2 regions of the Bacillus safensis genome follow, and region 2 is predicted to be linked to the other one. Evidence: predicted binding sites of a transcription regulator. Region 2 holds the regulator's gene; the other holds the start of a gene.
What was found. Region 2 encodes LexA, which represses DNA repair genes until DNA is damaged. Its sites were predicted from a motif close to CGAACATATGTTCG; they were not measured.
Positions count from the first base shown of each region.

Region 1 (7,460 bases), 400 kb from region 2:
GCTGAGCGGTAATAAGCAATGGCACTTAAATAGTTTCTCTGTTCAAATTCAAACATTCCTGTGAAAAAATGAACATAGTATTCAAGCATATCCGTTAATTTCGTTTGTGAATGTTCAATCGTTTCTAGCAAATTCTTAATCTCTTCATCATTCGAGGCTTTCTTTGCCGGTTCAAAATATTCAAGCATCACCTTGTGGCGAAAATCCATCAGCTGGTAAAACAATAATAAGTTTTGATCCTGCTCCATCTCCAGGATTTCCTGCTCGATCTCCGCCTTCAGCTTCTCTGCTTTCATCACATGAAATCCGCAAATCTGCCTATACCATTCGTTTATTTTGATTCCAACCTGAGGCGATGACAGCTTGAGCTTCAATTCACTTTAGCACCTCCCTTCTCATATACGATACATGTTGTATTCTATCACATTTCCTCGAATGGAAGAAATATGAAAAGTCATTTTTCGCAAAGTTTTCGGTATCCCGCAATAAACGCTGCAAATGCCTATTTTTCGGCATTTACAGCCATTATTTTTTTATTTCCAGCTTGCTCATTTTGTCGAATTGTTTGTTGAAAAACAGGTTTTTCCGTTCCCAAAAGCTCATTTTCCGGATTAGACAGCCATGCGGTGTGATGAGATGATGAACGCACGAAAAAAACCCTTTCGAAAAAGGGCTTTTATAATACATCTGTTACTTGGTCCATATTCTCTTTGATCCAATTGACAGCTAAATCGAGCGTTGGAAATTCTTCTGTTTCAAATGTGACTTCATCTTGAAGAAGCCAAACGTCCTTTTTCACCGAATCCATTCCACCTATTGACCAGTGCAAAAGGCTATAGGGATGATTGTTATTTAAAAACGACACCCATGTTTTATTTTGTGCCGTATTTTGTATTGCTTTTAGCTTTTGATCCACTACATTTCCACCTTACTTTACAAGTATACCCATTCTCGGGCTGAGTATTTGTTGAGGACTTTTCAACATGAGTGTGTTGGCTTTTTCGTTAAAATCAATCGTCATTTCCTCGTCAAAAAAGACCTTTTGTGCTGTGTGTATGTACAGCTTAAAGAGCTGATTATGCTTGAGTTCTTCCCATTCGCCTGTTCTTTCGCCTGTGAGCCAAATCATTGGGACACCGCTTACCGCACAGCCGCACCCATCTGAATCATATCGAAGGAGCAGTTCTTTTGTTTCATGCCCTGCTTGTTGTTTTGTAAGGAACGCTGCTGCTGGTTCTGTTATATGAATATACATGCCGAACATCCTTTTTTCGTTGATTGTTACATTGTAACATATCAGTCATCAATTAAACATGTTCACGCCCTGTCAGCTCTTATGTCTGATCATTTGTCTTTAACTGGTCTGACCAATTGTACGCTTCTTGTTCAATTTCTTTAATGAGCTCATCTTTTCCTTTGATATAACTTGCCATATCTTCAGGATAGGCTTTTGCCAATTGACGCTTTTTATCTGCATAGACTTTGGCACGGTCAGGTGCAGCTTTTAAATAATCTCGGAACACCAAATGCCTTTTTACATCATCATGTCCGGCTTCATAGGCGTGAACGTGATGTGTTCGGTTCAAGCCGCCTTTTCTAAAAAAACGTCTTCCCTTGAGTCCATTTTCTCCGAGCGGTTCATATCCAAGCTGGCGAAACAGATGGTTACACTCATCTAAGCTGCTGATATGCTTCACCTCTAGCAAGATATCAATAATTGGCTTAGCCGCCATTCCTATGACTGACGTACTGCCAATATGGTGGCCATATACCCAGTTGTCGCCAACTATCTTTTTCAGCTTGTCATGCTCATCTTGAAATTGTTTTGGCCAGCTCGATTGGTATTCAATCACTTCCACCTTTCGAAGCATCAAACGTTCCATCTTTGTTAACATCAGATTGTTTTCCACCTGCAAACGGGCCTTCTGTTTAAACCCTAATTTTTCATAAAGCTTGATTGCTGGTGTATTTGCCTCTGCTGTTGTGAGCTCGATTGTTTTTTGATGCTGGATAATGGATTGCAGGAGCGCTGTCCCGATTCCTTGATTGACATGATGTGGGTGCACAGCTAACCGGCTGAGGATGATCCGATCGTCATGTAGTTCATATGAAGCGATCCCTAACAAATGCCCCTCTTTTTCAAATCCTATGAAAATCTCATCTGTTTCTATTATGTCTTTAACCGTTTCTTTTAAGGGCGGTAAATCTTGATAGCCAATTTGTTCTGCCTCCCGCTGATATGCGGCTAATTGTATATGTAACAGCTCTTTTGCTATTTCTTTATTTTTTTGATCCAGTCTGATGATCATGCTTTCGCCTCCAGCTTTTTCACAAATAGCACCCGGTCTTCATGAATGCCGTCGTAATCTGAAAAAACTGAAATGCCATCCACTGTTTTATCTCCCTTTTCTATCTGAAAACCGAGCTTTGTATGGTAAGCAATCGAGACTTTATTGACAGGAGCTGTGATGGCCTTAATCGTCGTTCTTCCTTCCTTTTCAGCCGCTTCATAAAACGCTTGATAGAGAATTTTGCCAATCTTTAATTTCCGGTGGTCTGGATGTACCCCGACAAAGTGAATATACGCTTCATCTGAATGTGATTGCGATAAAAAACCGACTAAAAAGCCGATCAGTTCACCTTTTTCAACAACAACAAAACTTGTTTGCTGAAAATGTTCGAAAAATAGCTTTGGCAATTTTGCGCGCAAATCTCTGCCTCCCCACCAGCTTTGAATGACTGATGTGACCGCATAAAAATCTGACGGTTTTACTTGACGTATCATGATGACCTCGCCCCTTTTCATTTTTAGCTGTACCGCTCTTTTTTCACAAAAAATCAACTGTTTCAATAGTCTACCTGTCTGATCAATTGTTTGTAAAGGTGATGTATCAGCCTTTTTTCCTTTCAGCTTTGTTGGTTCTTCGTTCTTTCGCTGTCATCTCCTTTTAAATCTTCACACTTATTTCAAAAAGTTCACTTTTTGTGCGAAAGTTTTATTCTTTTGTTATGTTAAGATGGATCATATAGGAAATGGAACAAACGTTTATTGGAGATGATGATATTGGTTTGGATTGTTACTTCACTTGTTGTGTTTAGTCTTTTAAAGTTGCTTGTCACTTCGCTGCCTTCGGGTGTTGTTGAACGCCTTTTTAGTCGTTATGCGGTGCATGCAAAAGTAACAAGTGATCAAACAACGATGACGTTTCAAGGACGTCCACTCGATGATCAGCAAACATCTGAAATTATTCAACATTTTAATGATGCGATCTTTATTGAACGCTACTATATTTACCCTGGTGATGAAGAGCGTTTTCTTCATCCACAGGAAGGACCGGCGCCGCTTACCATGCAAACAAAGCTTGGCAAGCATGATGTAACCCTTTATCTGTATCATTACGATGACCACGTGGATGTGGTGCGGCAGTTTACCCATAAGCCTAAGAAAAAACTAACGGCCTATCGTTTGCGTTCTGAGCCGCTCCAAACATCCAACAACTTGGCACATGCTTAAAATGACTCATTTTACCCAGATGAGACGAAGTGGAGACACTTCGTCTTTTTTGTATGGATTTACACTCTTCTCTTTGAATGATTTACCAGTATCAATTTCACCTTCTGCCGGTTAAAATGTATACAGAACATACGTTCTAAGAGGTGAAAATCATGAATGAACGAGCCATTCTGCTTGTGGATATGCAGTCGTTTTATGCGTCAGTCGAAAAAGTGGAGGCTCCCCATTTGAAGGATGTGCCGCTCATCGTTTCAGGAGATCCCGAGCGGCGGAGCGGGGTCGTACTTGCGGCCTGCCCGCTCGCTAAAAAACGGGGCGTACAAAATGCATCAAGATTATGGGAAGCAAAGGAGAAATGCCCTGAAGCCGTCGTTGTACGTCCACGTATGCAGCGCTACCTTGATGTCTCTGTCATGATGACAGAACTGCTGGAACAATACACAGATCTTGTCGAACCCTATTCAATTGATGAACAGTTTCTCGATATTACGGGGAGTGTGACACTACTCGGTTCACCCCGCGAGATCGCTCAAAATATACAAACGACCATTATGAACCAGACGGGCATTTACGCACGTGTTGGTATTGGTCCTAATAAAGTGCTCGCTAAAATGGCCTGTGACCATTTTGCTAAAAAAAACACATCTGGCATCTATGAACTTCGTGCAGACCGGGTTGCGGCTGATTTATGGCCGCTTCCGGTTGGAAAATTATTTGGTGTCGGCAAACGGATGGAGCACCACTTAAAACGAATGGGCATCAGTACCATCGGGACACTTGCTGCTTATCCGTTAGACCGGCTAAAAAAACGCTGGGGAATCAACGGGGAGCTTCTGCAGCGAACTGCTTTAGGACACGACCCTTCCCCGGTCACTCTTCACACACATGATCAGCAAAAAGCGGTTGGGCATCATATGACCCTTCCCCATGATTATGCGTCCTTTGAGGACATCAAAGTCGCCCTTCTTGAATTGAGTGAAGAAGTGGCAAGACGTGCGCGCTTTAAGCATTATGTTGGGCAAACGGTGTCTGTTGGCGTAAGAGGCGCTGATTTTTCTCATCCGACTGGATTTCATCGACAAATCAAGCTCCATTCACCCACACAGTACGGGACAGATATTGCAGAAGCAGCTATTCAGCTATGCCAGCAGCACTGGGACGGCCAGCCCATTCGCAGTGTAGGTATTACTCTCTCGCAGCTGCAGCCTGACAGCCAATATCAGCTGAGTTTATTTGATCACCATTTAAAAAAAGACAGACTCAGCAAAGTATTTGATGCGATCCATATGAAGTATGGACCTGCTGCACTCTTGCACGCTTCGTCACTAACAAGCGCAGGGCAGGCGTATCACCGCGCCGAAAAAATTGGTGGACATTACAAATAACGGAGGCGAACAGCCATGAATCCCAATAAATTAACACCTGGATACAACATCATGTGGGAATCAAGCCGAATGATGCTCCCAGAGCACCGTGAACAGCTGCTTGCTCAAAAACGGAAGAAAAAAGAATACACGCCTCCTCCGCTGAGTACTGATCAGCTAGAGGAAATGAATTTTTTGATCACACAGTCGATTACAGAGGACCAAGCGATTTGCGTGACATATGCTGCGGCAGGTATGAAACAGCAGTTTTGGGGCTGGGTGAAAGCCATTCATTATGAAACCCGGCGCATAAAAATCGTCAATGATGAAGATGTTCTCCACCTGTCCTTGCAGCAAATTGTCGCGATTGATCTTGATTAAATTGTCTTTAAGTGATCGTACGAATCAGCATACTAAAAGACATAGAAGCATCGGCAGAAAAAAACATGCTCTCCAAATTTGCGAGCTATTTGGGGCTCCTCTGTCCTATGGCGGATGTCTCCTCCATCAAATTGTGTATTTAATTTGCACAATTTTTCATGTATGATTGGAACATCTTAACACTCAGGGGAGAAACAGCATGAAAAATAACTTACGTACTTTACATCCACTTAGTTGGACGATCATCATCGGCACCATATTCGGCCGAATGGCGACGTCCATGAGCATTCCTTTTTTGGCCGTTTATTTGACACAAGTCAAAGGGGCTTCAGCTTCTTCAGCTGGGTTAATCATTGCCGTCAGCTCCCTTATTGGGATCGTGGCGAGTTTTTACGGCGGCTATGTTTCTGACCGAATCGGCAGGAAAAAGGTCATGCTTCTATCCATCTTCGGCTGGACACTTGTCTTTGTTGGCTTTGCGTTTGCAGATGCCATTTGGGTCTTCTTTCTCATGAACGCTTTAAATGGACTGTGCCGGGCACTGTTTGAACCGACGTCTAAGGCACTCTTATCCGATGTCACCCCATCAAGTATTCGGTTGTTTGTTTTTAATTTACGGTATACGGCCATTAATATCGGGGTGATCTTCGGCCCGCTGCTTGGCTTATATCTAGGATCATCGAAAACAACATTTCCATTTCTTGTCGCTGCCTTCATTTATTTGTTATATGGATTAACACTGGCCTGGCAATTTCAGAAGCATCCAGTTGCTGCTCCAGAAAGTACGAAACAAATCAGCGTCAAAAAAGCCCTTTCCATTATCCAAAAAGATACGGTCTTTAGCATCATCCTCATCGGCGTTACCTTATGTTCGTTCGGGTATTCGCATTTAAGCTCAACGCTGCCTCAATACTTATCAGCGTCACCTATGATTGAGGATGGTCCTAAACTGTTTGGATATCTTTTATCTTTAAATGCAGTGGTTGTCATTGTTGTACAATATCCGCTCATCATGATTGCGAAGCGCTACTCCACCATTTTGTCGCTGACCACCGGGAATATTCTTCTTGCCGGCAGTTTGTTTGCCATTGCTTTTTCACAGAGTCTCGGCATGCTTGCTTTCATCATTGTCGTGTTTACGATTGGGGAGGTTCTGCTGTTTGCGATGATGGATCTTTTTGTAGACAATATTGCAAAGCCTGAAGTGAAGGGATCGTACTTTGGGGCGATGGGATTTTCTCAGCTCGGCAGCGTCATCGGACCATTTGTCGGCGGACTGTGCATTGACTATTTTGGCGCAGCCCATCCCCTCTCCATTTTTACGGTCTTGTCAATGATCACCATCGCAGGCGTTCCATTTTTACTCATTGGATATTACCGTCTAAAAAAGCGATCGGCAGCAGCCATAGCTGTTAAAGTAAGTGGAGATCATTAAAAAAACCGCTCTTTCGTTTGAGCGGTTTTTTCTTTATACCCGGCGGATGGCGATCTCTTCCACCTTGTGCTGATCCCCTTTTTTCAAAATGAGATCAGCCCGATATTTTGTCGGTAAAATATTTTGATATAAATTTGGGCGGTTCACGGTATTCCAAATGGTGCTTGCCATTTGATCTGCCTCTTCATCCGTCAAATCTTTATATTGATGAAAGAAGGATTCAGGGTCTTGGAAGGCTGTTTCCCTGAGCAAACGAAATCGTTCTTTATACCATGATTGAATTTGCGTTTCAGCGGCGTCTACATAAATCGAAAAATCAAAGAAATCTGATACAAACACACGCGGTTCATCCTTCAGATCATCCAGCGCTGGTGATTGGAGCACATTGATTCCTTCAATAATGACAATATCCGCATCCTCTACTGTTTCATACACCCCTTCTAGCCGGTCATAGGTCAGATGCGAATATACCGGGGCATGCACAGTTTGTTTACCTGATTTTAATTCATTCAAAAAAGACAGCAGGGCTTTGACATCATAGCTTTCCGGGAAGCCCTTCTTTTCCATCAGCCCTCGATCCTTTAATTCTTTTTGAGGATATAAAAAGCCATCTGTTGTCACAAGACTCACCTTCAGCCCATCTCCAAGCCTCGATAAAAGCGTTTCAATGATACGAGCCGTTGTGCTTTTCCCGACAGCTACACTTCCAGCAATCCCAATTAAAAAGGGAATTTTGGCATGGTGCGGGTAGTTTAAAAAGGCATTC
Region 1 is NZ_CP154909.1:2,128,621-2,136,080, forward strand. Features, by position in the region: gene AAYR28_RS10835 (tetratricopeptide repeat protein) at 1-374, opposite strand, end outside; gene AAYR28_RS10840 (YqkC family protein) at 677-916, opposite strand; gene AAYR28_RS10845 (iron-sulfur cluster biosynthesis family protein) at 929-1,255, opposite strand; gene AAYR28_RS10850 (GNAT family N-acetyltransferase) at 1,335-2,309, opposite strand; gene AAYR28_RS10855 (GNAT family N-acetyltransferase) at 2,306-2,785, opposite strand; gene AAYR28_RS10860 (YfmQ family protein) at 3,065-3,514, shown strand; gene AAYR28_RS10865 (DNA polymerase IV) at 3,667-4,899, shown strand; gene AAYR28_RS10870 (YolD-like family protein) at 4,915-5,259, shown strand; gene AAYR28_RS10875 (MDR family MFS transporter) at 5,459-6,694, shown strand; gene coaA (type I pantothenate kinase) at 6,728-7,460, opposite strand, start outside.
Region 1: the regulator LexA is predicted to act here: its motif matches at 3,639-3,652, upstream of AAYR28_RS10865 (DNA polymerase IV).

Region 2 (7,460 bases):
ATCCGCTTAAATGAAGCATGCTGTATAGAAGCATAGAACCATGGCCCGCAGATAAAACAAAGCGGTCTCTGTTAAACCAATTTGGATTTTGCGGACTTACGTTTAAGTGATTCGTCCATAAAGCGTATGCCATTGGTGCAGCACCCATCGGCATTCCTGGGTGACCGGAATTCGCTTTTTCAATTGCGTCTATGGAGAGAGTACGTATTGTTGCAATAGATTTCAATTCAATCGTTTCCATATAAATCCCCTTCCGTATCTTGTGTACACCATTATCATAAATCTACTGTCCTTTTTTCACAACTATTTCACGCTGAAAAAGAAGGATTTTGTCACATTTAGTTTATCGATCACCTAAAAAGTTATGCAAATATGAAAAAAGACGAGAATATTCTTCCCATCTTTTCAAAATTCAAGAAATCACAGCCTTAATGAAGGTTCTGATCTTTTTCTCTTTTTAATTTTTCTGGTGTGACATCGTTTCCTTCAGGGTCAACGATTTTGACAGTTTTAAGTGTATTTTTCATAGAAGAACGAAAAGCTTTTAAATACTCTTCTCTCAACTGCTTTTGTTCTGTTTTTTCAGCGTCTGATAAACCGGTTTCTTTCGACTTTTTTGAAAGCTCATTTATTCTTGCAAGCTGTTCTTTAGAAATCATGACAAACTCCTTTAAAGCATTTTCTCTACATACTACTAAATATCAATCATTTTGACAACAAATCACGCTTTAGGTGGTAAGGCCTTTTTCATATTCTTGATACCTTCTATGCACTGTTGCTTTTGAAATGTCAAAACCTAATGCCTGAAGAGTTGCGGCAATTTCGGCGAACGTCATGTTATTTTTTCTTAATCGAACAATTTCTGAAATAGGCACTTCAATACGCTCACGGCCAGGTGCATGGTCCTGCTGCCTTAAATTTAGTTCAGGCTGATATCCGCGCTCAACAGCCCTTTTCATCCCCCGCTTGATTTTCAGGTTATGAATTTTCCGTTGGTACTCTTCGACGACTCCTACAATCTCGATGACCATTTCATCTGCTTCTGAAAGCTCAAGCTCTCCTCTATGAAACACGCTGTATACCTTTACGTTCTCTTTAAATAGACAATGAAGAAGCGCAATTTTAGCTTGTCCTCTTCCAAGACGTGTTTCATCTTGGATAAGAACGGCATCGATCGACTCTTCCTTCAGTGCAGCAAGCATTTCAAACACGCCATCACGATCTAGCTCATATCCACTTGCTTTTTCTTTGATGACTTTGACCACATTCATCTTGTGCATGGCAGCTAAAGCCAGCAGTTCTTCTTCTTGTCTTTTCAGCGAGGTTTCCTGCTCTTCTTTCACAGTGCTTACTCTCGCATAAATGATTGCGTTCATGTCTTCAATCGACCTTTCTACTGTACTGTTGCAAGCTGATATACGACTGGATGCTCTTTTTTCACGGGTATGACAAGAATGTCTCCAGGCTGGATTTCTGTTGAAGCAAGATCATTGTGTTCTGTTACCCAGTCAATAAATGCATTTTTGTCGATTGATTTGCTGTCATTTACTTGATCAGCTAATCCCCAAAGAGTATCTCCTGATTGAACCTCTATTTTAACATATTGATTTGAATCATTATGGCTTGTGACTGCAATAAGTGAGAGAAATATGCCAACGATGAATGAGAATACCCCAATAAAAATAATAGATTCTTTTAACCTCATAATGTCATCTCTCCTAATAGAATGTGTGTTCGCTCTTTCTGTCTCTCATTATAAATACGAACAAACGTTTCTGTCAAACGTTTTTTCGAACCTATGTTTGTACTGTTAGGAAAAACATGCTATAATTTCTTTAAAATTGACGTTTTGAGGTGCAAAAGATGACGAAGCTATCAAAAAGACAACTCGATATCCTGAAATTCATCAAAGATGAAGTAAAAAGCAAGGGTTATCCCCCATCCGTCCGTGAAATTGGAGAAGCTGTCGGTCTAGCATCCAGTTCAACGGTCCATGGACATTTAGCTAGACTGGAAACAAAGGGCTTAATAAGAAGAGACCCGACAAAACCTAGAGCGATCGAAGTACTAGATGAAGAGGAAATGAATATTCCAAAGAGTGCTGTAATGAACGTTCCAGTCATCGGAAAAGTAACCGCCGGCCTTCCTATCACAGCTGTTGAGAATGTAGAAGAATACTTCCCTCTACCAGAGACTTTTGCAGCACCAGACGAACAAGTGTTTATGCTTGAAATTATGGGAGAAAGTATGATTGATGCAGGTATTTTGGACAAGGACTATGTCATTGTGCGTCAGCAAAGCACCGCTAACAATGGAGATATTGTGGTCGCCATGACAGAGGAAGATGAAGCGACAGTGAAACGTTTCTATAAAGAAAATACACACTTTAGATTACAGCCAGAGAATCCATCTATGGAACCGATTATTTTACAGAATGTGAGTATACTAGGTAAAGTGATTGGCGTATTTCGAAATATTCATTAAAAAAAGCCGGTATTTCATCAGCTGCTGATGAGAACCGGCTTTTTCTTATGCACAGGAATATGCAAGAATACTTGAACTTGGGAAGGAGCCAAAAGTAAAGTTCGGCCATATAAAGCCAGTTGTTCTGCCAAATGGCTGTGAGGAAAGGACAAACATTAAAAATACTTGACCGTTTCTCAAAAGCACAATCGTCCATCTTCTATTACAGCCCGCTGCAAAATGAACAGCTTGATGGCCTCCTGCACTTTGCGCAGATATAAGCGACTGCATACTTTGAGGCTGAGAGAGTGCTTGCTGATACTGCGAAATGATATGCTGCGGCGGAGCTGGCGGTGCCGATTGCCCGCCTGACCCTTGACCTGGCCAAGTACCTCCTCCAATCGGAAACCCAGGAAAACCTCCAATTTGAGGAATAGAAATCGATGGCAATCCCTGCATCTGCCTATCATATGAGTAACCATTCCACATATCTTCATACGGTTGATACATACGAAACACCACTTTCTTTAGACTTTCATCACGACAGTATATGTCATAAATAAAAAAGAGTGTTAAACGTCTAAATAGAAATTTTTCCAAAAGACGTTTCGTTCTTCTTTAGAACGGTTAAATAATGATTAAGAAGAAAAATAAAAAAAATGAAAACTTTTTGTCTCCCTCAAACGTTATATAATTAGAAACAAAAGAAATAAAAAACATTTAGATTTAATACTTGTAATATCACTGTAATTATTGTAACATTTGTAACATAAGAAGTTTTCATTGAGAAAAGGAGGCAATCGCCTTGAAAAAATTATTTGTTTTATTAACTGCTATTATGCTTATGATCTCATTACAAACAACAACATTGGCCGCTTCCAAGAAATCAGCCGCTTTGACAAATAAAGAAGCGTTACATATTGCCCTTGATGCAAGAGAACATTTTTGGAGTGCAATGTCAGGCTACAAAATTAAAGACCATTCTAATGTCAAATTAAAATCATTTACCTATAAAGATATGACGTACAACTATCTTTCTAAAACATTTGATACAAAGAAAAAATTAAACAGCTACCTATCTCAAGTTTTCACTCCAGATGCCATCAAACATGGTTTAAAAGATTATCAGTTCATTGTTCATAAAGGCAAAATGGCTGTTCCAGTCGGTGATGGAGACAACATGCTCAATTGGGAAAAAGCCACACCTAAACTTGTTTCTAAAAAACAAACGGTCCGCACATATGAATTTACTGTCCCAACACTTGATGGACGCAAAGTAAAACGAACTGTTACGTACGAAAAAGTACAAAAAAATTGGAAAGTCACACAAATTGACGCTGTCATCTAAATAAAAAACCAGGCCTTTCATCGGCCTGGTTTTTATATTGAAGAAAATTCAGTCATTCGGTCCAGCGCGTGAGCAAGTGATGATGCCGTGCGAAATTCATTAAAAGGAAGCCCAAGCTGCACTGCTGTTTGGGCAATTTCTGGTCTAATCCCTGAAATGGTCGTCTCTACTCCAATTAACCGAAGTGACGTGACAAGATCAAAGATTTGATGAGCCACCATTGTATCAATCATGACGACACCCGATAGATCAATACATAAATGCTGAACACCTTTTTGCGAGCACTGATTTAGCGTATTTTCTAAAATAATCTTGGCTCTCGCTGTGTCAATGTCACCTACTAATGGCAATAACGCAATCTGGCTTTTTAGGACAATTACCGGCGAGCTCAATTCATAAATCATATCTCTTTGAGCCACGAGTTTTTCGGTTGTATTTTTCACATATTGCTGGATAAACACATGGATTGAAATATTAAACGCTTCGGAAATTAAATCATACCAATAAAAGATGCGCTCAATATCAATTTCATCTTGACGCTGTTTGATAAATTCTTTTAAGTAATGCAGAACCACTCTTTGATTGGACATGTATTCTCTCACGACATAATCTAATGGTGTATTTAAATGCTTTGGGTCACTGGCTAAATCCTCAGACCATTTTTTAAATTCAGTATGTAAATACGTCTTATCTTCAATAATAGCTCGTATAAAATGCTGGTAATAATCTTGATTCTGCCGTTTTAGCTCAGCTATGATGCTGGAATCTGTTGAACGATATATGGATTCTGGATCATCGTCCTCAATTGATTCATACCATGTTTCAGTCAGCTTCTCTGCATGCTGCATAAAAAAATCGTATAATGCACGGTTCTTATCCATAAGCAAATGTCCCTTCACATTTTCTTCTTGTCAGTCTTTGTACCTTATAGATTGATTGTACCACTGAATCTTTTGACCCTGCTAGCTCGAATAGGCTCTGATGATAAACAAAAGAGCTCCCCACTCAAGGGAGACTCTTTCCGATTTATTTCACAATGAATAATATTCTTTTCCCATCAGGAAACCCGCTGATTTGATGCCCGACCCATGAGCCTGCCCCCCTATTATCAGATGGACTGACATATTGAACTCTTGCGCCTTTTCCTCCCTCAAGACAAACCGCCATTGGCCATTCATCCCGGTCAAAGCCAGGTTTTGTCGGAATTCCTTTTAATGATTCTTGCCTGCGGGCATCTGCTCCATTTCGGTCAATGGTACACACATCTGAATGCCCTTTTCGAATGGCTTCTTGAATATGACTGCCTGTTTCAGGGTACCTTTCCTTTGGAAATTGAACGACATGATCATATCGATCAGCCCCTTTTGCTGCCTGCTTCTCTCCAAATCCGCCAAACAACGTGCCCATCCATATCACAAAACATAAGGCGACAGCAGCGATCCAGCCTCTTTTCATCTTCAAAAGCGTGTGACCTCCTCATCCATCTTCAGCATCATCTTGACTTAAAGGAAATGTGTCATTTTAATGTATGAGTGGTGCGCAGATGACATGAGAAAAAAATGATGAGGCTCTCAATCTCAAATCTCTCAGGTTAGAAATATGAATCCTATCAAATCGATTCATACAAAAAAGCTTGTCCCCTATGAAGGAAACAAGCTCTATTTTTTATTGCGCTTTCGCATAGTTTATAAACTCAACAAAGGCAGCTGTCGCTTTCGGCCCGCCATTTATCGTTCCGTTTGAATACCCAGCGTTATGAACTCCAACGATTTGCTGGTTCTGATCCAGCATGGCAGAACCTGAATTTCCGCTGAATGTATCAATCGTATAGTATGCTAGATTCGTATCTTCTCTCGTCACAGGACCCGACATCTCCCATTGTGACACCTTGCCAGTCGATCTCATTTTATCACCAGGATATCCTGAGATTTTAATGGTTGTCCCAGTCAAGTTTGTCACCTGACGGATGGATCGGTAGCCGACCGTATTGCCAATGTTCGTATCGGTTTTAATCACGGCAAAGTCATATTGGCTTGCACCAGTATTAATATACCCGCTTGGCACATAGAACTCAGTCATTTTTGCTGAACCGTTCACCGCAGTACTATCATTCATACCAGGATATACAGTCCCTTTCTCACTATAGCTTCTCGATGCCGTATTGTACACACAGTGTCCGTTTGTCAAAATTTTGTTAGGAGCAATGAGTGTTCCCGTACAGCTTGAGCCGCCAAATGTAATATAAGCAATCGAATTGTATGGTGCCACTCTTGTATTTGCTACTTTGGTTCTACCATCGTCTCCAATGACGACTTTCGTTTGAAAATCTTTTAAATATTTTGATAGTGGTTTTACTTTTTCGCCAACAGTAGAAGAAAGATCATCCACTTTGTCAAAGGATGAGGGGGCTTTCGTATCATTGTGGAAATCACTTGAAGAAATCACTTTACCATCAGAAGTCACCATGTCATAATCAGACGTTAGTACTGAATCCGATGCGGCATGGGCAAAACTAGGCACACTTAAAGCACCAAAAACGAGAAGAGAAGGGAGTAACATTTTCACCTTTTTCATCATATTCCTCCTTTATGTCCTATATCAAAAATCATACGATTGTTTCATATTGGAGTAAATGAGAGAATATTCTTATTTTTTACAAAATATTTCATTTCCAAATTAGGTGTTTTGTAACTTCCCAACCTTCATTCTATCGATCTCTTTCTATGAGAATAGAAAAAACCGCCTAATAGGCGGTCTTTCCTCTTTGTCAGCTCCACACATCTTTTACATATCTATTGTCATTTGCGAGGGTTGTCAGCCAATTTTCAGCTGTTTCTCTCGAGCATTGTTTCTCGTTTTGATAAAGATCGATCAGTGTAGCCTCTACATCTGGGGCCATAACTTTTCCGTCTCCGCACACGTACAGATAAGCACCTTGATCAAGCAATTCGATCAGCATGCCGCCGTCTTCTTTCAACAAATGCTGAACATATACTTTTTGCTCATCGTAACGAGAATAAGCACGATGGATATGGACAATGCCGTTTTGCGCTGCAAGCTTCATTTCATCAAAATATAGATCATCTTCCTGAGGGTGACGGCAGCCAAAATATAGGTGGGCTTCGCCTAGCTGCTTCCCTTCCTTCTGCCACACTTCTCTTGCCTGAACAAATCCTCTAAATGGAGCGATTCCTGTACCTGGTCCAATCATAATCATCGGTATGTCTGATGAAGGGGGCAGCTGGAATCCGTCTTGGGCTTCATGCAGGAAGCAGGCTACTTCTTCCCCTTCTTTCAGACCACATAAATAGGTTGATGCGACTCCGGCATATTCTCCGCTGCCGCTCCATGCTTTACCTTTGACAACTGCCACTGTGATACTGACTTTTTCTTCATCTACCTTTGGCGAGCTTGAGATCGAATAATAACGCGGCTTTAAAGCTGGTAAAAGCGCCAAAAAGTGTACAAATGGCAGCTCACATGCTTCATATTGATCTAATAAATCCAGCATGGTTACTCGTTTCTTTAAGATGGCTTCTTGATATGCTTCACCAGCCATTTGTTCAAGTTCCACGCGGTGAGGCGGACATACCGTATGTGCTGCAAGCTCTCTTAGCTGTGTACGTGTCGCAGGCTCTTGAAGCTCAAC
Region 2 is NZ_CP154909.1:1,727,333-1,734,792, reverse strand. Features, by position in the region: gene tkt (transketolase) at 1-241, opposite strand, end outside; gene AAYR28_RS08785 (DUF896 domain-containing protein) at 429-659, opposite strand; gene AAYR28_RS08780 (YneB family resolvase-like protein) at 729-1,376, opposite strand; gene yneA (cell division suppressor protein YneA) at 1,394-1,705, opposite strand; gene lexA (transcriptional repressor LexA) at 1,864-2,484, shown strand; gene AAYR28_RS08765 (hypothetical protein) at 2,530-2,973, opposite strand; gene AAYR28_RS08760 (IseA DL-endopeptidase inhibitor family protein) at 3,269-3,811, shown strand; gene AAYR28_RS08755 (STAS domain-containing protein) at 3,844-4,692, opposite strand; gene AAYR28_RS08750 (NucA/NucB deoxyribonuclease domain-containing protein) at 4,838-5,218, opposite strand; gene AAYR28_RS08745 (trypsin-like serine peptidase) at 5,477-6,385, opposite strand; gene AAYR28_RS08740 (bifunctional cytochrome P450/NADPH--P450 reductase) at 6,579-7,460, opposite strand, start outside.